Regions from separate parts of the Pseudoalteromonas sp. UBA6610 genome, predicted to be linked through region 3. Evidence: predicted binding sites of a transcription regulator. Region 3 holds the regulator's gene; each other region holds the start of a gene.

Region 1 (6,659 bases), on a different contig from region 3:
TAAACTAAGGGCGTATCGCCCTTAGTAAGCACATGACGTGCAGCGCATATTAAGCCACCAAACAACACGCCCTAATCTTTATTTAGCCATTGATTGATCGAGTCATACATTTCATCGCGTATCAGCGGTTGTGCTTCTTTATTTGGATGTAATTGATCTCTTTGCATTAAGTTTGGCTTATCTGCCACATTAAGCATAAAAAAGTTAAGTAAATGAGCATTTGTTTTTTCACTTACTTGTGTAAAACTGTCAGTGAACATTTTACTGTAACGCGGCCCGTAATTAGGGGGAATGTAAATTTCCATTAACGCGACCATGGCATTTTCGGCTTGGCTTTTTTCGATTAAATCCGTTAAGTTGGCCTGCATTTTTGTTACCGGAAAACCACGTAAACCATCATTAGCACCAAGCTCAATAAGTACATGGCTTGGTTGGTATTGCGCCAGTAAGGCATCTAGCCTGCGTAAAGAGCCACCGGTAGTTTCGCCACTAATACTGGCATTAATTAGCTCTATATTACGCTGCTCTGCATCGTATTTATCTTGTAACAATTTAACCCAGCCTTGCTCTTGTTTAAGTCCATAGGCTGCACTTAAACTGTCTCCAAGTATTAAAATCGTGTTGTCGGCCGCCGCACTAAGTGGCTTGATAACTAAAAATAAAACGAATACAAAACGTAGGATTGAATGAGTCATATGTCAGCGCTTTCTCAATTAAATATTATTCAAGTAAATGGTTTGTCTAAAGTAGTTTCTACCTTCGAAGGTGAGTTGCCCATCCTCAGCGACATCAGCTTTAATGTCAAGCATGGCGAGTCAGTTGCTATTGTTGGCACCTCTGGCTCAGGAAAATCCACGTTATTAAGTTTATTAGCGGGGCTAGATACCGCCAGCAGTGGTGAAATTACCCTTGATGGCGAGCCGCTACATAAATTAGATGAAGAGCAACGCGCGGCATTGCGTGCAGAAAAAGTAGGTTTTGTATTTCAATCTTTTATGTTGGTACAAAGCTTAACCGCACTTGAAAACGTGATGCTGCCGGCAGAGCTTGCTGGCGAAAGCGATGCCAAAGAGCAAGCTCTTGCCCTATTAGAAAAAGTGGGGCTGAGCCATCGTATTGATCATTACCCATCGCAACTCTCTGGTGGTGAGCAGCAACGTGTAGCCATTGCCCGTGCCTTTATAGGCACACCTAAAATTTTATTTGCCGATGAGCCTTCTGCAAATTTAGACAGTAAAAACGGCAAAATGGTGGAGTCACTATTATTTGATTTAAACCAGCAGCACGGCACAACGCTAATTTTAGTAACTCACGATGAAGCACTCGCGCAAAAGTGCCAGCATATTGTACAAATTGAAGCGGGCTGCTTAGTTAAAAACTCAAAAGAGGACGTAGCGAATGTGGGCTAAGTTAGCACTTAAATTATTTGCACGTGAATTTCGCCGCGGCGAACTTACGGTAATTAGTGCCGCCATTGCGCTGGCGGTGTTAACGGTGCTTACACTGTCTATGGTCACTGAGCGAATAGCACAAAGCATAGCGCAAAAAAGTAGCGCGTTTATTGCCGCAGATAGAGTATTGGCAAGCGCCCATGAGCTAGATACGGCGTTTATTAGCAAAGCCAAACAAGAAAACTTACGAACTGCGCAAATGATCTACTTTGACACCATGTTATTTGCCAACGACGAGATGCAATTTACCTCGGTAAAAGCGGCGTCTAACGAATACCCGTTAAAAGGCGAGTTAAAAGTAAAATCATCATTGCTTGGCGAAACACAAGTAGCGCAAGGCGGCCCGAAGCCTGGCAATGTGTGGCTAAGCGAATCAGTTTTTTACAGCTTAAATATTGATATTGGCAGCCAAGTAGAGCTAGGCGCAGCAGTATTTAATGTAGAAAAAGTGGTGGTTGAGGAGCCAGATGCGCCGTTTAATGTATTTTCGAGCAGCCGCAGAGTGCTTATAAATATTGCTGATGTTGCAAAAACTGAGGTTATTCAACCTGGCAGCCGAGTAAATTATCGCCAACTCTATGCAGGCGGTGAATCAGATATAACGCGGTTTTATGAATGGTTAAAGCCGCAAATGGCTGAAAATCAACGTTGGTATGGCGTAAAAGATAGGCAGTCGCCCATATCAAATAGCTTAAACCGTGCAGAAAGCTTTTTATTACTGGCCGGTTTGCTGGGCATTATTTTGGCTACGGTTGCTATTGCTGTGTCGGCAAAGCGTTATTGTGAGCGCCAATACGACCCCGTAGCAATGATGAAAACACTTGGCGGAAGCCGTGCATTAATTCGTAAAATATATTTTATGCATTTACTCATGGTGTGTGCTTTAGCGGTTATTGTGGGTTTAGCCATAGGCTACGGTTTACAAGAAATAGCCACTGGTTATTTAGCAAAAAGCATGGATATGAGCTTACCTGCCGCCGGGTTTAAACCTTGGCTGGTGGCCATTAGCACAGGTGTTATATGTGCAGTTATGTTCTCTATTAAGCCACTGCTTGATTTATTTGATATTCCACCGCTTAGAGTATTGCGCCGTAATTTAGGCGACAGACTAGCCGTAAGCCGTGTGCACTTAGGTTTAAGCGCGCTTACGGTGTTTTTATTAATGTGGTTATTTAGTAACAACATTAAAATAACGCTTATTTTATTTGTCTCCACGCTTGCTTTGATTGCGGTTTTGTTTGTTATTTCAAAATTAATATTTGGCGGTGGTCGTAAATTAGGTTTAAAACCAGGCAATAGTTGGTCGTTAGCTATTGCTTCTATACAAAAGCGTGCCAACGTAAATGCGGTGCAGCTTATTAGCTTTTCATTGGCGATAAAATTGCTATTGTTTTTGATTGTGCTTAAAAATGACATGATCTCAGATTGGCAGTCTCAATTACCCGCCGATGCGCCTAATGCATTTTTAGTTAATATTACGCAAAACGAACTTGAGCCTGTAAATAATTACCTAGCAGAGAACGATATTTTAGTTTCGGATTTTTATCCAACCATTCGTGGGCGAGTAAATGCGGTAAATGGCGAGCTTGTTGCGCGTAAAGTGTCGTTGCAAGATAACGAGAAAAAAGATGAAGAAGCGCGTTCAGGCATTGGCCGTGAGCTTAATCTAACCTGGCTTGATAATGTGCCAGCCCAAAACGAAATTGTGCAAGGGCAGTGGTTTGGCGAAGGCGCAGTGGGTGAGGCATCGGTTGAGGAGTCTATGTTAGAGCGCCTAGACGTAGAAATAGGCGACACCTTAACATTTTTAATTGGTGCGCAATCATTTGACGCCAAAATTACCAGTGTGCGTAAAGTAAATTGGGCTACGCTAAAACCTAACTTTTTTATTATTTTAAGCCCCGATGTGCTAAAAGATTTTCCGGCAACGTATATTTCATCTGTGCGTATAGAGCCAGAGCAAAAGAAAGCGTTTAGCCAGTTACTGCGCACTTATCCAACCATTACTGCCATCGATGTAGATAACTTTGTTAAGCAAATACAATCAACCATTGAGCAGGTGTCGTTAGCTATTGGCTTTGTGCTTGCTATTGTGGTTTTGTGTGGCGCATTAGTGCTTATATCTCAGGTGCAAGCGAGCCTTGGCGAGCGAATGCAAGAAATAGTAATACTGCGAACTTTAGGCGCCAAAGGGCGGTTAATAAAAAATGCGACGCTTTATGAGTTTTTGCTATTAGGTGGCTTAGCTGGGTTTGTAGCCGCATTATTTAGTGATGTAGCCTTATTGATTGTTCAGCAGCAAATGTTTGACTTAGCCGGTAAATTGCACCCAGCAATTTGGCTAATAGGGCCTGTGTCGGGCGGGGTGTTTGTAGCCGCGCTTGGCTACTTTATGATTGCCCGTAAACTTAAACAAAATACCCAAGGCTTAGTACGTGCTTTAGCCTAAGCTATACTTTTAACGCTGAACGCCCGCACTAAGTTGCGGGCGTTTTTGTTTTTACTCGCCACTGGTAATTTATACAGTGCTCTGGCATTATTACCGTTATTGAAAAATAACAATAATGAGTGTGCTGTTTGGCCATTATTTTAGGGATAGACCCAGGTTCGCGTTTAACCGGTTATGGTGTGGTTGCGCATCAAGGCGCTAAATTTACCTATTTAGGAAGCGGGTGTATTAAATTAGCCGAGCATGAGTTCCCCATACGATTAAAAATGATCTACCAAGGGATCACGCAAATAATAGAGCAGTTCTCCCCCGAAACCTTTGCCATAGAAAAAGTATTTATGGCGCATAACCCGGATGCCGCGCTAAAACTTGGTCAAGCCCGAGGAGCCGCGATAGTGGGAGCCTCTATGGCCGACTTACCCGTATTTGAATACTCAGCCCGGCAAATTAAACAAGCCGTGGTAGGTAATGGCGGCGCCGATAAATCGCAAGTGCAACACATGGTAAAAAATATTTTAAAATTACCTGGCACACCGCAAGCCGATGCGGCCGATGCGCTTGCCATTGCAATTTGCCATGCGCACTCAGAACAAAATTTAATAAAACTAGCGGGTAGCGCAAGCAAAACCGTTAGAGGACGTTTAAGGAAATAAATATGATTGGCCGTTTAAATGGCATTTTAGTTGAAAAGCAGCCGCCCGAAATTTTATTAGAAGTAAGCGGCGTAGGCTACGAAGTACAAATGCCCATGACCTGTTTTTACGACTTACCCAATATTGGCGAAAACGCCATAGTGTACACGCACTTTGTAGTACGCGAAGACGCACAACTATTATTTGGCTTTAATAATAAAACCGAGCGCGCGCTTTTTAGAGAACTATTAAAAGCAAATGGTGTGGGCCCTAAACTAGGCTTAGCTATTTTGTCGGGCATGTCGGCGCAGCAATTTGTTAGTTGCGTAAACAACGAAGATGCCACAACATTGGTTAAATTACCGGGTGTGGGTAAAAAAACCGCTGAGCGTTTAGTGCTAGAAATGAAAGACCGCTTAAAAGATTGGGGTAACGATTTATTTACGCCATTTAGCGATAATGCCGTTATAGAGCCTCCTAGCGATGCAACAATTGCCAATAATGCTGCAGACGATGCCGTATCGGCACTTGTCGCGCTTGGTTATAAATTGCCACAGGCGCAAAAAGCAGTAAAATCGGTAAGTAAACCCGATATGTCTACTGAGGTTCTTATTAAAGAATCTTTAAAATCAATGTTGTGAGTAACCCATGATTGAAGCTGATCGTTTAATTGACGCGAGCGAAAAAACCAACGAAGACACCATAGACCGCGCAATAAGGCCCAAGCTTTTAGCCGACTACAAAGGTCAGCCGCATGTTAAGCAGCAAATGGAAATATTTATAGAGGCAGCGCGCAGCCGCGGTGAAGCGCTCGATCATCTATTAATATTTGGCCCGCCGGGCTTAGGTAAAACCACGCTTGCTAATATTGTTGCCAATGAGCTTAATGTAAGTATTAAAACCACTTCAGGCCCAGTACTTGAAAAAGCCGGCGACCTTGCTGCATTACTTACCAACCTTGAAGAAGGCGATGTGCTGTTTATTGATGAAATACACAGACTCAGCCCACAAGTTGAAGAAATACTTTACCCCGCAATGGAAGATTACCAACTCGATATTATGATTGGTGAAGGCCCCGCTGCACGCTCTATTAAATTAGACTTACCGCCGTTTACGCTTATTGGCGCGACAACACGCGCAGGCTCACTTACCTCACCACTTAGAGACCGTTTTGGTATAGTTCAGCGCTTAGAGTTTTACTCGGTAGCTGATTTATCGCATATAGTGGGGCGCTCTGCACATTACCTAGATTTACAAATGTGCGACGATGGCGCTACCGAAATTGCAAAACGCTCACGAGGCACACCGCGTATAGCTAACCGCTTATTGCGCCGTGTGCGCGATTACACGCAAGTAAAATCAGATGGTACAGTAAACGCCTCCGTTGCCGAGCTTGCCCTTGATATGATTGACGTAGATAAAAGCGGGTTTGATTACATGGACCGTAAATACTTACTTGCCATTATCGAAAAATTTATGGGTGGGCCTGTAGGGCTAGATAATTTAGCCGCCGCCATAGGCGAAGAAAAAGAAACCATTGAAGATGTAATAGAGCCTTTTTTAATTCAGCAAGGTTTTATACAGCGCACACCGCGCGGGCGAATTGTATCAGACAATGCGTATCATCACTTTGGTTTACTCCCAAAACAAGATTAACCCCTCTTTAGCCTGTTACAGAAAATGTAGCGGGCTACTTCCTCTGTTAAATGTAATACCAATTTGCAATAACACTTAATCATTTTGCAAAGCAAACGTGTCGCTACCTGTGTTAAAAACTCTCATTTACGACTGCAAGCAGAAGGTAGAGCAGTGCAGGAGCAATTGCCAAGAACAACGAAATAGCGAATTTTTTGCCTAGCTGTCAACACGTTTTTCCAGCCTCAACTTAGCTCACATAATTAAGAAAATTAGTATAGTTTTTTAAAACTTACTCAGCTTTCAGCCACTTTGTTGCAAATGTAACCAATAAATTAAAATCGTTTTGTAATTCACTTAACGTTAAGACTGGCGTGGCTATGCTGCGTACCATTAAAACCAGTTAGCTTTAAAGCAGTAGCAACATAAGAGATTAGACGTGGCGCTAATTGTGTTAATAAGTTTTACCTTGTTATAAACATGCTTTCTACT
Region 2 (6,659 bases), on a different contig from region 3:
TGGGATATTGAATCAGACACACTTCGCTTTGTAGCTGGCCTAAGAGGCGAAATTAAGGAATGGAGCTGGGAAGCTGCGGTTCAAAAAGGCCGTAGTAAATCACTTCAAACAGGCGATCGTTCGCAAGGTTGGGTTCGCACCGACTTTTTACAACAAGAAATTGATGCCGGTAACTACAACCCATTTGGTGGCACGTATAACAGCCCAGAAGTCATTGACAGAATTACCACAAGCTTAGTTCGCCGCGGTGAGTCTCATATGACCTCATTCGACGCTAACATCTCTGGTGAAGCATTTAGCTTTGGTGATGACGTGGTTATGATGGCCGCGGGTATTGAATACCGTGAAGAAGATGTAACCGATACACCGGATGACCAATTTCAGCGCGGTTTAATTTTTGGTACTGAGTCTGTGTCTGCTGCAGCAGAGCGCGACCAATACGCAGCCTATGTGGAATTTTCAATCCCACTTGCTGAAAACCTAGAGCTACAACTCGCTGGCCGTTACGATGATTACAGCGATTTTGGTAATACAACAAACCCTAAAGTCGCTTTACGTTGGGCACCTACCGACGAAATAACCATTCGTGGTTCGTGGGCACAAGGGTTTAGAGCGCCATCGCTTGCACAAGTAGGTTTAGGTCCATCACAAGAAAGTCAGTTTTTTGTAGATACTTATCGCTGTGAAGCAACTGGCCTTGATTGTGACGCGCTAGATTACAACATTGAATTTGCTGGTAACCCTGACTTAGAAGCCGAAGAGTCAGAATCATGGAACGTTGGCTTTATTTGGGCACCTTCTGCTGAGTTTGGTTTAAGCGTAGATGTGTGGAGTATTACCCAAGATAATAAAATTGATGAACAAGAATTTGGCCCAATTTATAACTCTGAGTGTAATAACCAAGATAGCACGGTGTGTGTACGCTTAGCACCTAGTGGTGGTAATAGCTTAGGCACCATTCAAAAAATATACAGCACCTTTGAAAACGTCTCTTCGCAAGAAGTGTCAGGTGTTGATTTATCAGCAAATTACAACCATTCGCTGGATGATTTAGGCTTGCTTAAATTTAACTTAGAATGGGCGTACCAAAACAAGTTTGAAAAAGACGGCCGCGATTACACGGGTGAATACAATTACCCAGAGCACCGCTGGATTTTCTCTGCTAACTGGGAAATTGGACAATTTAATACCAACGTAAATATTAGCTACGTAGGCGAGTTTGAAGATACCCCAGATATAGACTTTGACGGTAATTTAGACTTTGATAGCAATACATCGCGTATGGTTGACTCGCAAGCATTGGTAGATTTACAAACATCTTACCGTGTAAGTGATGCAACTAAAGTGTCGCTTGGTGTAAATAACGTATTCGACGAAGAGCCACCATTTGCCATTGGTGATGGCGATGCCGACCTTTACGGGTATGCATCGGGCGTACACAACCCACGTGGTCGTTACTTCTACACTAAAGTAACCTTCTCGTTTTAATTTAATATAGCCCATTATTAAATGGGCTATGCTAAAAACAAAAAAACCGCCATATGGCGGTTTTTTTTATTAAAACGTAGGGGCTAAATTATAGCTCGCCTTCGTTTTCAGATAGGAACTTAGCAACACCTTCAGGGCTTGCGTCCATACCTTTTTTACCTTCTTCCCAACCTGCAGGACATACTTCGCCGTTTTCGCTGTGAAATGCTAGCGCGTCAACCATGCGGATCATTTCGTCGATGTTACGACCAAGTGGTAAGTCGTTCACTACTTGGTGACGTACGTTACCTTCTTCATCGATTAGGAAAGAGCCACGAAATGCAACGCCCGCTTCAGGGTGCTCAACGTCGTATGCTTTACAAATTTCGTGCTTAACATCTGCAACTAGTGCGTATTGAACTTTACCAATACCGCCGTCTGCTACAGCAGTGTTACGCCATGCGTTGTGTGAGAATTGTGAATCGATAGAAACACCAATTACTTCTACGCCACGCTTTTGGAATTCTTCGTAACGCTTATCAAATGCGATAAGTTCTGAAGGACATACAAACGTGAAATCTAGTGGGTAAAAGAAGATTACTGCTTTTTTACCTTTAATTGTTTCATGAAGGTTATAGCTATCTACAATTTCACCATTACCTAGTACAGCTGCAGCGGTAAAGTCTGGTGCCTGGCGGCCTACTAATACACCCATTTTATTCTCCAAATATTTTGAGTTTGTTGTCGATTGCATACGCAATGCTGATACTTATATGGGCGCTAAAAATTAAAAAACAATAGCGCCAACACATAATTACGTGGCATTTTAAATTTAATAAGGAAAAAAGAACAATCGTATTTAGCGATGTGCACAATCGAAAATACCGAACAGATATTAAAACTTTATTACGCCTATAAAAAAACCTGCATTTGCAGGTTTTAAAAATGGGTTAATCCATGATATCGGAAGGCATATCGCCTTTAATATTTTGCCAGATTTCACCGGTTTGATGGCCAAACTTACGCATCATTGAAATCGCGCCATCATGCTCACGGTTTTCAGCCAATACTGTTAGGTCTTTATAAAATTGACGTGCTAACTGGCGAGTGCCTGCGTCTGAGAAATAATGACAACCAATTTTAAAGTAAAACCCTCTAAAACCGTTAAGTATAAGTACGTATATGCGGTTATTACCAGCGACAGCTAATTCGTGGTGTACTTTGTAATCGTAATCTGCAAAAGCTTGCGCAGTGTCTTCAAGTTCATCGCTTTTTGATAAAATTTCAATAACACGCTCAGGGTTAAGCTTTATCGCTGCACGGGTATAAATAGCACTAATATTAGTACGTGCAGATAATAACTGATCGGTCAGCTCTGGCATTTTGTCTTCATCTAAGCGCGCCAGCGTTTCGAGTATGTTTAAACCCGATGTTTCCCAAAAGTTATTCACTCTGGTTGGCTTGCCGTGCTGAATAGTTAGCCAGCCATCGCGTGCTAAACGTTGCAGTACTTCACGTAAGGTTGTTCTGGTTACACCAATTAACTCAGAAAGCTCACGCTCTGCAGGTAGAATTGAACCTGGAGGGAAATCGCCGTTCCAGATAGATTCAACTATATACTCTTCAGCAAATCCTGCTGGGCTTTTAGCTTTAAAAATTCTCATTCAATTCCCACTCGAATTAATCACAACTCATCGTTTTATACGAATAACTGACAGATTGTACCAGATGAAATATAACTAACAAGTAAACTCGTTGATATAAGTGCCAACCAACCGCTGAAAATTTCGCAATAGTAAATAATAAAATTCAACATGCTTAAATTAGGTCTAATTTGCTAAATAAATTAACCCTATTCATAGTAGGTACATTAATGCTATTGCTGTTTTTGCTTAACCATTACATTACTACAATAATTCCCGTGTGCGGCAACAAGCACATTCAAAAGTCGCATACAGCAGAGCCTGTTAACTACAACGTTTAAACAAGCCTTTTTAGCGAACCAATCTTATATTACATGTTCACTTAGCAAATTAAGCTTAACCTTTCCCTAAATAGGATTGGCCATAACCGCTTATTAATTTCATCTTAAAAAAAGCGACTTCGGTAGCTTTTTTACCCTTTTTGTTGCTCGTTACTTTATCCTAGTACATAATTCAACGTCTTATTTCAATGCGGATTTTTTATGAACTGGCTAGCACAACTCCCTACTCAACGTACTCCATGGCTACTATTTACAGGCATTGTATTTTTATTAGAAGTCACCGCACTGTTTTTTCAATACCAGATGGGACTTGCTCCATGCATTATGTGTATTTACCAGCGAACTGCGGTATTAGGCTTATTAGGGGCAGGCATTATTGGCGCAACTAAACCACAAAGTAAATTAGTACGCGCTATCGCTTATTTAGTGTGGGGTGTATCAAGTGTGTGGGGTTACTTTATTGCACGTGAGCACATTGAAATGCAAACAACCACCGATCCCTTTGCGTTCAGCTGTGAGTTTGAGCCAAACTTTCCTTCATTTATGCCATTGCATGAATGGATCCCAAGCTTTTTTCAAGCCACAGGGGATTGCGGTAATATCGATTGGCAATTTGCGGGATTAAGTATGCCAGCATGGATGGAAATACTATTTGCGTTATTTACTATCACGCTTTTTGTAATTGTTACCACTCGCTTACTTACTAAAAAGACTATTTAATATGTTTACGTTTTTTACCAGTCAGCTGCCTGAACTAAAGCACCTTAAAGTAAGGCAGCGACAAGCCGTTGTTGCTATTGCGCTAAGTATGCTACCTGCCACCGATAGAGTGTTATTAAGAATAGTAAAGCTGATATTGCTCAGCCCATTGTTTTTATTATTTACTGTTTTTAAAGGGTGGGAACTCATTCCCTTTTTAATTTTAGGTGGCCTGTGTTACCCGCTTTTAACAACCCCGATTGAAATAAACTTTGCTAAAAAATATTTAGCCAAAGCACTTGAGCAGTATTCACAGGGCGCTTAGCGCCCTGCCTATTATAAAGACACTTTTCCTTCTAGTTTAGCTACAAGCTTTTTACCTATTCCTTTTACGTTAGTTAAGTCGCTCAGCTGGGAAAATTCACCATTTTCAACCCTGTAATCAACAATAGCCTGCGCTTTTTTCTTACCAATACCAGGCAACTTGGCCAGCATTTCTGAATCGGCACTATTAATATTAATAACCGGCGCTTGCGGCATTTCAACCATAGGCTTATCTTCAACAGGGTTAGCGTGGGTAAACGCGCTAAAGCTTAAAAAGCTAATAATAAGTAGCGTTAATAGATTTTTCATTTGTTATTCCTTATTTTTGTTTATACCAAAGCGTTATAGTTAAACTGCTAATTTGGCTTTAAACATGTGCTTAATTTTTATTTGAGGAAATAATGTTAAATAAGGAGCAACGCGCATCACTTATATTATTTCCAGTGCATAATCACCTAAATCCGAAAACCTAAAATGCAGCTGGTACAACAAGTGATTGCTTAACTAAAGTAAAGTTACGCTTTTTTGTCAAATTGATGACAAGCTAAAAATGCACCGAATACTTGCAATTTTACACACAAACATTTACTGTATATAAAAACAGTGACCTACGGGTCAGTAACCACATTACCACGCAATCAAGCAGGAGAGATCATGGCTGTTGTTGTTAAATATGTTGTAGAACGAAACGGAGTTGAGCGAATGACGTTTACTACTAAAAAAGAAGCGGATGCCTATGACAAAATGCTCGATATAGCAGAATCGCTTGAAGTAATGCTGGAAAAAGTAGATGTGCCACTGAGCGAGCAACAGGTTGAATCGCTTGCGCTTGAAATTGCAAAGAGTAAAGATGACTTTATGGCGGTGTTAAAAGGCGCAAAAGAGCCCACAACAAAAGGTACAGCTAAAGCTAAAAAAGCCGACAACGTAGCATCAATAAAAGATAACGACGAGCAACAAGCTAGCTAATTTGTGACTATTTTAAATAAAGGGCTGCTACTAAATAGCAGCCCTTTTTTATTAATTTTTGAACAGTTACAAATTTTTTCTGGCTTTTTAGACTGAAATTGATACATTAATCCGGTTAATAGCGAGTGTTTATGTGCCATGTCAGTATTTATTAAGTCTTTTTACCAAAAATTTTTCCCAGCCCGTCAGTTGCTTATTCGTCAAAATGGCGAAGTTAAGCATGTTGTTTTGGCGCCTTGGTTTCAGCTTTTTACAGTACTGCTTATTTTAGGCACTATTACTTGGGTCGGTATTTCTAGTTTTCGTGTTTATAGCCAAACAAATAAAATTACCGACATAGAACAAAGCCAAATTGACAAACAACAAGTGTGGCAAAAACAGGTCCAAGAACAAAAAGCACTGCACGCTAAGCAATTAGAACAACTTGCTGTACTAGAGCAAAAGCAAGCACTTTTGCAAGGTATGATTGAATCCCTCCCCGCATCTATTAGTAAAGAGACAATAAAACTAGAAGAACAACTTGAGTCGCCTGTTAATCAAGACAAAGGCGAGTTTCATGAACCACTTGTAGATGAAGAGCCGAAAGACAAACATGCCAGCCTTCTAACGCCAATCACTTTTGCCGCACGTTACGAGCGCTTAAATAAATACTACGAGCACAATTTTGCGCTTATTGATGCGCAAATTAATAAACGCCATGATGCAATTTTAGCGATGTTAAAAGGCGCAGGCTTAGAATCAGCCCTTGAACAACATTTAGCACTGGGCGCACAAACCAGTGCGCAAGGTGGCCCGTTAGATGTATTTGACGAAACTAAAATACCAGGGCAGTTTTTAGCCATTGTTGATAAGCTATTATTACTTAACAACCTTGAAAACTTTTTAACAGAGCTGCCTAACTCACTGCCCTTGCCTGCAGCTAAATACTATATTTCGAGCAACTTTGGGTTACGTAAAGATCCGATGAACAACCGCCGCGCTTTTCACAAAGGTGTTGATTTAGCCGGCTGGCATAAAACCGAAATTTTTGCCCCTGCTGATGCACGTGTATTGCGCGCTGGTAAAAATGGCGGCTATGGTAACTTTATCGAGCTAGAGCACAAAAATGGCTTGGTCACCCGTTTTGGCCACTTAAATAAAATTAAAGTGAAAAAAGGCCAAACAATTGCTAAAAATGAGGTAATTGGATTAATGGGCAGTACTGGCAGAAGTACCA
Region 3 (6,659 bases):
TCATGACTGTTAAAGCCGCACCCACTGCAATAAAAAATAACGCCACCGCGCCCACTATGGGCCACGGGCTTTGCTCGGGTACGTAGTAGTTTTCATAATCTTGATTCATGTTACTTGCTCCTAGTTTTACACTAGACATGCAGGCTAGTTATTACTTGCTACTAGCTGCTCACTAATATCAAATACGGTGTACGATAAAGTTAGCTCTTCTACATCGCTCGGCAGTGCGGTATCAACATAAAAAAGCAGCTTAAACTCAAGCTCTTCACCCGCTTTTAGGGGTTGTTGATCAAAGCAAAAGCACGCTATTTTATGTAAGTACTTGGCTGCCTTTCCGGGCGATACAGAAGGCACCGCTTGCATTACTTTATCGATATCACTGGTGTTTTTTGCGCTAAACATTACCTCACGCATGGCACCTGGTTTCACATCAACACTGTATTCTTTAGATTTAACAATAAACGGCGCACCACTTTGAGCATGGGTTGTAAAGCTCACACCTATTTCTCGATTTTGTGCAACCTGTGTACTTTGTTTAGCTTGCTCAAGCGATGGCTTGCCATTAAGCCCAGTTATGTCGCAGAACACGTCATATAAGGGCACTAAGGCAAATGCAAAAGCAAACATACCTATACAAATAAGAATTAGGCGCTTTAATAGCGGTGCATGTGTCATTATTTAATTTCCGGCGGCGTAGAAAAAGTATGATACGGCGCAGGAGAGTCCACTTCCCACTCTAAACCTTCAGCACCATCCCATACTTTTGCAGGGACTTTATCGCCCCCTCGGGCACATTTAATTACCACCGCCACAAAGAGTAACTGCGATAAACCAAAGGCAAACCCACCTATGCTTATGATTGCGTTAAAATCAGCAAACTGCAGGGCGTAATCGGGAATACGGCGCGGCATGCCTGCCAGCCCTACAAAATGCATAGGGAAAAACAATACATTTACGCTTACCAGCGACAACCAAAAGTGCCACTTAGCCAAGGCAATGTTGTACATATTGCCCGTCCACTTAGGCAGCCAATAATAAGCCCCCGCCATAATCGAAAATATTGCCCCCGTAACTAACACGTAATGAAAGTGCGCCACCACAAAGTAAGTATCGTGATACTGAAAATCAGCAGGGGTTATAGCCAACATCAGCCCCGAAAAGCCCCCTAAGGTAAACAGCACAATAAAGGCAATACTAAATAGCATGGGCACTTCAAAACTTATTGACCCTCGCCACATAGTGGCTACCCAGTTAAATACTTTTACCCCTGTAGGCACCGATATCAGCATGGTCGCGTACATAAAAAATAGCTCGCCAGCAACGGGCATACCGGTCGTAAACATATGATGCGCCCACACTATAAAGCTCAGTAATGCAATAGAGGAGGTTGCGTAAACCATTGAGGCATAACCAAATAGTTTTTTACGTGAGAATGTAGGCACTATGGTCGAAATAATACCAAAGGCGGGTAAAATCATGATGTACACTTCGGGATGACCAAAAAACCAAAATATGTGCTGAAACATCACCGGATCGCCGCCGCCTGCCGCATCAAAAAAGCTGGTTCCAAAGTATTTATCGGTGAGCACCATAGTGACCGCTCCGGCCAATACGGGCATAACAGCAATTAATAAAAATGCGGTTATTAGCCATGTCCAAACAAATAATGGTAGCTTCATCCATGTCATGCCTGGGGCACGTAAATTAACAATGGTCACAATAACGTTTATTGCGCCCATAATTGAGCTAATCCCCATAATGTGCACTGCAAACACAAACATTGCGGTGTTGTCGTTACTGTACGTTGTTGAAAGCGGCGCATAGAACGTCCAGCCAAATGCGGGGCCGCCTCCAGGCATTAATAACGATGCCAATAAAATTAAAAAAGCGAAGGGTAAAATCCAAAAGCTCCAGTTGTTCATTCTGGGCAGTGCCATATCTGGCGCGCCAATCATAAGCGGTACCATCCAGTTAGCAAGTCCCGTAAAGGCTGGCATTACAGCACCAAACACCATAATTAAACCGTGTACTGTGGTCATTTGGTTAAAAAAGTGTGGGTCTACCAATTGTAATCCTGGCTGAAATAACTCAGCCCGAATAACCATGGCCATTGCACCACCAATTAAAAACATAGTCAGCGAAAAAATTAAGTACATGCTGCCAATATCTTTATGGTTTGTTGTGTATAACCAACGTTTAAAACCTTTGGCTGGGTGATGGCCGTGGTGAGCGTTATTGGCGTTAGGTTGTTCTACTATGCTACTCATTAGTTCGCCTCCGCATCAAGTGCTGCCTGAATTTCACTAGGTTGGATGACATCACCCGTTTCATTACCCCACGCATTACGTTTATAGGTAATTACCGCTGCAAGTTGTTTAATTGAAAGCTGCTTTGCAAATGCCTGCATTGCAGTTCCTGGGCGGCCATGAATCACTACATCAATGTGATCTTTTATATCACCCAAAACAATGGGGCTGCCTTTTAGCGCAGGAAATACGCCCGGTAAGCCCATACCTGTGGGTTGATGACACGCAGCGCAACTTGCCATATACACTTGCTCACCTAGTGTCATTAGCTCTTCTTTAGGAATTGTTGTCTCAAGCAATGCTGCATCAGCAAGTGCGGCTTTTTGCTTAGCTTGCTTAGCATCTGCAAGCCATGCGTTAAAGTCCTTTTGCGATTTAGCTTCAACCACCACGGGCATAAAACCATGATCTTTACCGCACAGCTCTGCACACTGTCCTCGGTAAATACCTTCTTCGTTAATGTTGGTCCACGTTTCGTTGATAAACCCCGGGTTGGCATCTTTTTTAACGGCAAAATCGGGTACCCACCAAGAGTGAATAACATCATCAGAGGTCATTAAAAAACGCACCTTTTGATTAATTGGCAGTACTAAAGGTTTATCAACCTCAAGTAAGTAATTGGGGTTTTTATTAGCAAGGTTGGCTATTTCGTCTTGAGGGGTAGATAAAATAGAGTAAAACTCTACGTCTTCACCCATATATTCATAATGCCACTTCCACTGTGACCCTGTAATTTTAATGGTTAAGTCGGCCTTACTGGCATCTTCCATCGCAATGAGGGTTTTAGTGGCAGGAATTGCCATGGCAATTAAAATAACAAACGGAATGGCAGTCCAAAGAATTTCTACTTTGGTACTTTCATGAAATTGGGCAGGAACTGCCCCTTTAGATTTACGGTGATGAATCAGTGCCCAAAACATTATTGCGAACACTATCACCCCAATCACACAACATATTAAAAATATGGTCATGTGTAGCTGATATACATTATTACTTATATCGGTTACGCCCTTGCGCATATTGTATTGGCTATTAGCCAGCACTTGCTGCGGGAACATAATCAACACAAGCCACAAGGTAGAGGTCAGTTTACCCATGTGACGGCTCCTTTGATGCTATTGCGAATGCAAAGCGAAGAGGCATACGGCTTAAACGCCAATTCGTTATTTTTATTTTTTAACCAATCTTATTTTTGATTGGTATCGCTAGGACAACAAAAGGTTTGTGTATATTGTGTGTTCTCATAACTAAAAAGCTGTGAGTTATTGTTAGTCCAGCACATTAATGATTAGCTAAAAAACGTACAACAAGCAAGTTTTAGTATAAAAAACAATCAAGTGATATTTTAAAATTGAGTAAATGACGGCGTATTAAATTGTTATTTAACAGCCAAGATACGAGCAAAATTAAGGGATGTAACACGCCTAGGAAGATAAAAGTATGAGTGAAAAAAAGTTTACAGCCTAAATAATTTTAGGGCGCTTTGAGATGGTGGAAGGTCTGTTTTTAAAACAAAAATGCACACTTAAAAGTGCGCATTTATAAATATTACTTAAAAATAGTTAAAAATTACATCCAGTCGGCATTTCTTATTACGCCAACGGCTAACCCTTCAATATTAAAAGATTCGTTTTCAAGGTCTACTTCAATTGGCGTAAACTCTTCGTTTTCGGCGTGTAATAATACTTTTCGGCCTGCTTTTTCTAGGCGTTTTACGGTTACGTCTTCATCTACTCGTGCAACCACAACTTGGCCGTTTTCTGCTGTTTGAGTACGGTGTACGGCAAGTAAGTCGCCATCCATAATACCTATATCTTTCATACTCATACCGTTAACACGCAGTAAAAAGTCGGCGGCTGGTTTAAACATAAGTGGGTCTATTTTACAGTGACTCTCAACATGTTCTTGCGCCAAAATAGGCGAACCCGCTGCAACTCTACCTATTAATGGTAGACCTAGTTGCTCAGGCTCCTCTTCTTCAACCAATTGAATACCACGGCTTGCGCCTGGTTTCATTTTAATAACACCTTTTTTGGCAAGCGCTTTTAAGTGCTCTTCTGCGGCATTGGCACTTTTAAAACCGAGTGTTTGCGCAATTTCGGCACGTGTAGGAGGCATACCAGTGTCTTTAATAAAAACTTTTATTAGTTCGAGTATTTGAGCTTGGCGTTTAGTTAATGGTCGCATACAACTGGTTTTCCATACAGTACATTTAACTGTGAGTATATACAGTTAAATAAAAATCGCAAATTTAAATTGTGCTTTAAAATAGCTAAATACACCGCACCTGGATAAATTTTAGGTAATTACAGACGTTCAGTATTTAAAATGCTATAAATTTGCTTTCAATATAAAGGAGTAATTATGAGTATTTGGCATCAACCCATTACATTAGAGCTTTGCAAACAGTTAGATGAGGGAATAAACGGCCAAGGCACGCTAATGAAAACCATGGGCATAGAAATAACCGAAATAGGAGATGATTACCTGGTGGCTACCATGCCCGCCATTCCTGAGCATCATAATCCTATTGGTATGGTACATGGTGGCGCAAATGTGGTACTTGCCGAAACCGTAGCAAGCTACGCCGCTAACTTTGTAGTGGACTTTACAAAATTTTATTGTGTTGGACAGGAAATTAGCGCCAGCCACTTAAAGGCCTCTCGAAATGGCACTTTAACCGCCGTTACTCGTGCATTTCATATTGGTAAGCGCAGTTCTGTATGGGAAATAAAAATAACCAATAGCCGCGGCGAGCTTTGCTGCGTATCAAAAATGACCGCAGCGGTTGTCGAGCGCAAATAATTAACTATGGCTACTTTTCGATAGGGTAAATCGTTATTTCCATACCAGCGCCAATTGCAGATATACGTAGCAATGTATCTGCATGTAGAGCTTGGTTAAAACACTTAGGCGACGTGCCCGACTCAAAGCCTATATCAAACGTTCTGCGCGAACAGCTTAGCCACTGTTTAAGCGCATTACGTGAACACGACTCTATTAATTCACATAAGTGGTTGATTGCTTTGTCTGGCGTGGTTATATCACCTGAGGCTTCAATACGCGCCAATTGACGATATTCGTCTTTGTCATAATGCAAAACCATCGCGTTTTTCTTTAAGTCTGCCACTAGGGCGCTAATATCTTGTTTAGACTCAAGCTCTAGATCTACATTTAAAAATTGAATTTCCGACATTGTCTGCTTTTTACCCTCTTATAGTTTCATCGCAAACTTTAACGCAGTTTTACTTTTATACCAAATCAACAAAGCGCTAAACATGGCTTTATTCATAGAAAATACCTGTTTAAACGCCATTGGCACCTAATTTGCCTTATAAAACGAGTTAGGCTAGTTACGCTTAATTTTACCGTTTATGTATGAAAGTTATACACACACTGTGTAATTAAACGCTTCAGGAGGACAATTATGGTAGATCATGGCCCGCAAATTAAAAACGACGATCAGTACGATGCGCTTCGAGATGAAGGCATGAGCAAACAAAAAGCCGCGCGCATTGCTAATAGCAATACTCATAAAACCGCAGTTAAAGGCGGCAAAGCCTCAAAGTATGAGCAGCGCACTAAAAAGCAGCTGTACAATAAAGCTAAAGAGCTCGGCATTAGCGGCCGCTCTAAAATGAGTAAACAAGGGCTAATAAATGCCTTACGTGAGCATTAAACACAGCCTCACTGATTTTTTACCGCTCCTTTTTATTATTTTTATAAAGTTAGAGTAAGCTTATGAATAACTGCGACAAAATGCCGCAGTAAAAGCATGGGCTGCTGTAATACACTAACGCTAAAAATAATAAGAAGCACAAAATGAGAAAACAACTATTTAAGCGCGCTCGAAAACTACATAAGTGGCTAGGCTATTTACTTGCCTTACAAATTTTAGCTTGGCTGTTAGGCGGCTTAGTAATGAGCGCGATACCACTTGAATACGTACACGGTAAGCACCTTGCTAAGCGCATACTTACAAACCCATTTACTCAAGCAGACTACCCTACATCACTCGATAATATTACTGCCCAAGTGCCTAACCCCACGCAAATAGTGTTTGAGCACTTTTTAACGACCCCGCTTATTACTGTTATTAATACTGACGAGCAGCAGAGCTTTAATGGTTTAACGGGGCGCCCTTTTCAGCCACCCACTAAAATACAAATTACCGCTAATGCACAAGCGCATTTACTCATCGACGCTAAGCCAATTAACACAACGCTTTTAAAACAAGGCACTCGAGAGGTGGGATACAAAACAAATGTGTGGCAAGTACAATTTAACGACACCTTTAATACCACGCTGTATTTAAATGCAATTAACGGCAAAGTTATCACCGTTCGCAGCACA

What was found. The regulator LexA, encoded in region 3, represses DNA repair genes until DNA is damaged. The targets are predictions, from matches to a motif close to TACTGTATNNNNATACAGTA.
Region 1: a site for LexA is predicted at 3,960-3,979, ahead of ruvC (crossover junction endodeoxyribonuclease RuvC). Genes of this name have one in related genera too.
Region 2: a site for LexA is predicted at 5,061-5,080, ahead of B4F91_RS04415 (YebG family protein). Genes of this name have one in related genera too.

What each region holds. Positions count from the first base shown of each region.
Region 1 covers NZ_DJHW01000018.1:4,791-11,449, reverse strand. Annotated here, with positions in the region: gene B4F91_RS02330 (arylesterase) at 72-695, opposite strand; gene B4F91_RS02325 (ABC transporter ATP-binding protein) at 696-1,409, shown strand; gene B4F91_RS02320 (ABC transporter permease) at 1,399-3,900, shown strand; gene ruvC (crossover junction endodeoxyribonuclease RuvC) at 4,029-4,553, shown strand; gene ruvA (Holliday junction branch migration protein RuvA) at 4,556-5,173, shown strand; gene ruvB (Holliday junction branch migration DNA helicase RuvB) at 5,181-6,188, shown strand.
Region 2 covers NZ_DJHW01000030.1:20,068-26,726, forward strand. Annotated here, with positions in the region: gene B4F91_RS04385 (TonB-dependent receptor) at 1-1,488, shown strand, start outside; gene B4F91_RS04390 (peroxiredoxin) at 1,577-2,182, opposite strand; gene fadR (fatty acid metabolism transcriptional regulator FadR) at 2,418-3,131, opposite strand; gene dsbB (disulfide bond formation protein DsbB) at 3,653-4,171, shown strand; gene B4F91_RS04405 (DUF6170 family protein) at 4,173-4,475, shown strand; gene B4F91_RS04410 (ComEA family DNA-binding protein) at 4,487-4,783, opposite strand; gene B4F91_RS04415 (YebG family protein) at 5,129-5,443, shown strand; gene B4F91_RS04420 (M23 family metallopeptidase) at 5,582-6,659, shown strand, end outside.
Region 3 covers NZ_DJHW01000137.1:26,899-33,557, forward strand. Annotated here, with positions in the region: gene B4F91_RS17990 (cytochrome c oxidase subunit 3) at 1-109, opposite strand, end outside; gene B4F91_RS17995 (cytochrome c oxidase assembly protein) at 145-675, opposite strand; gene ctaD (cytochrome c oxidase subunit I) at 675-2,267, opposite strand; gene coxB (cytochrome c oxidase subunit II) at 2,267-3,403, opposite strand; gene lexA (transcriptional repressor LexA) at 3,876-4,493, opposite strand; gene B4F91_RS18015 (PaaI family thioesterase) at 4,671-5,111, shown strand; gene B4F91_RS18020 (hypothetical protein) at 5,122-5,502, opposite strand; gene B4F91_RS18025 (DUF7218 family protein) at 5,734-5,985, shown strand; gene B4F91_RS18030 (hypothetical protein) at 6,129-6,659, shown strand, end outside.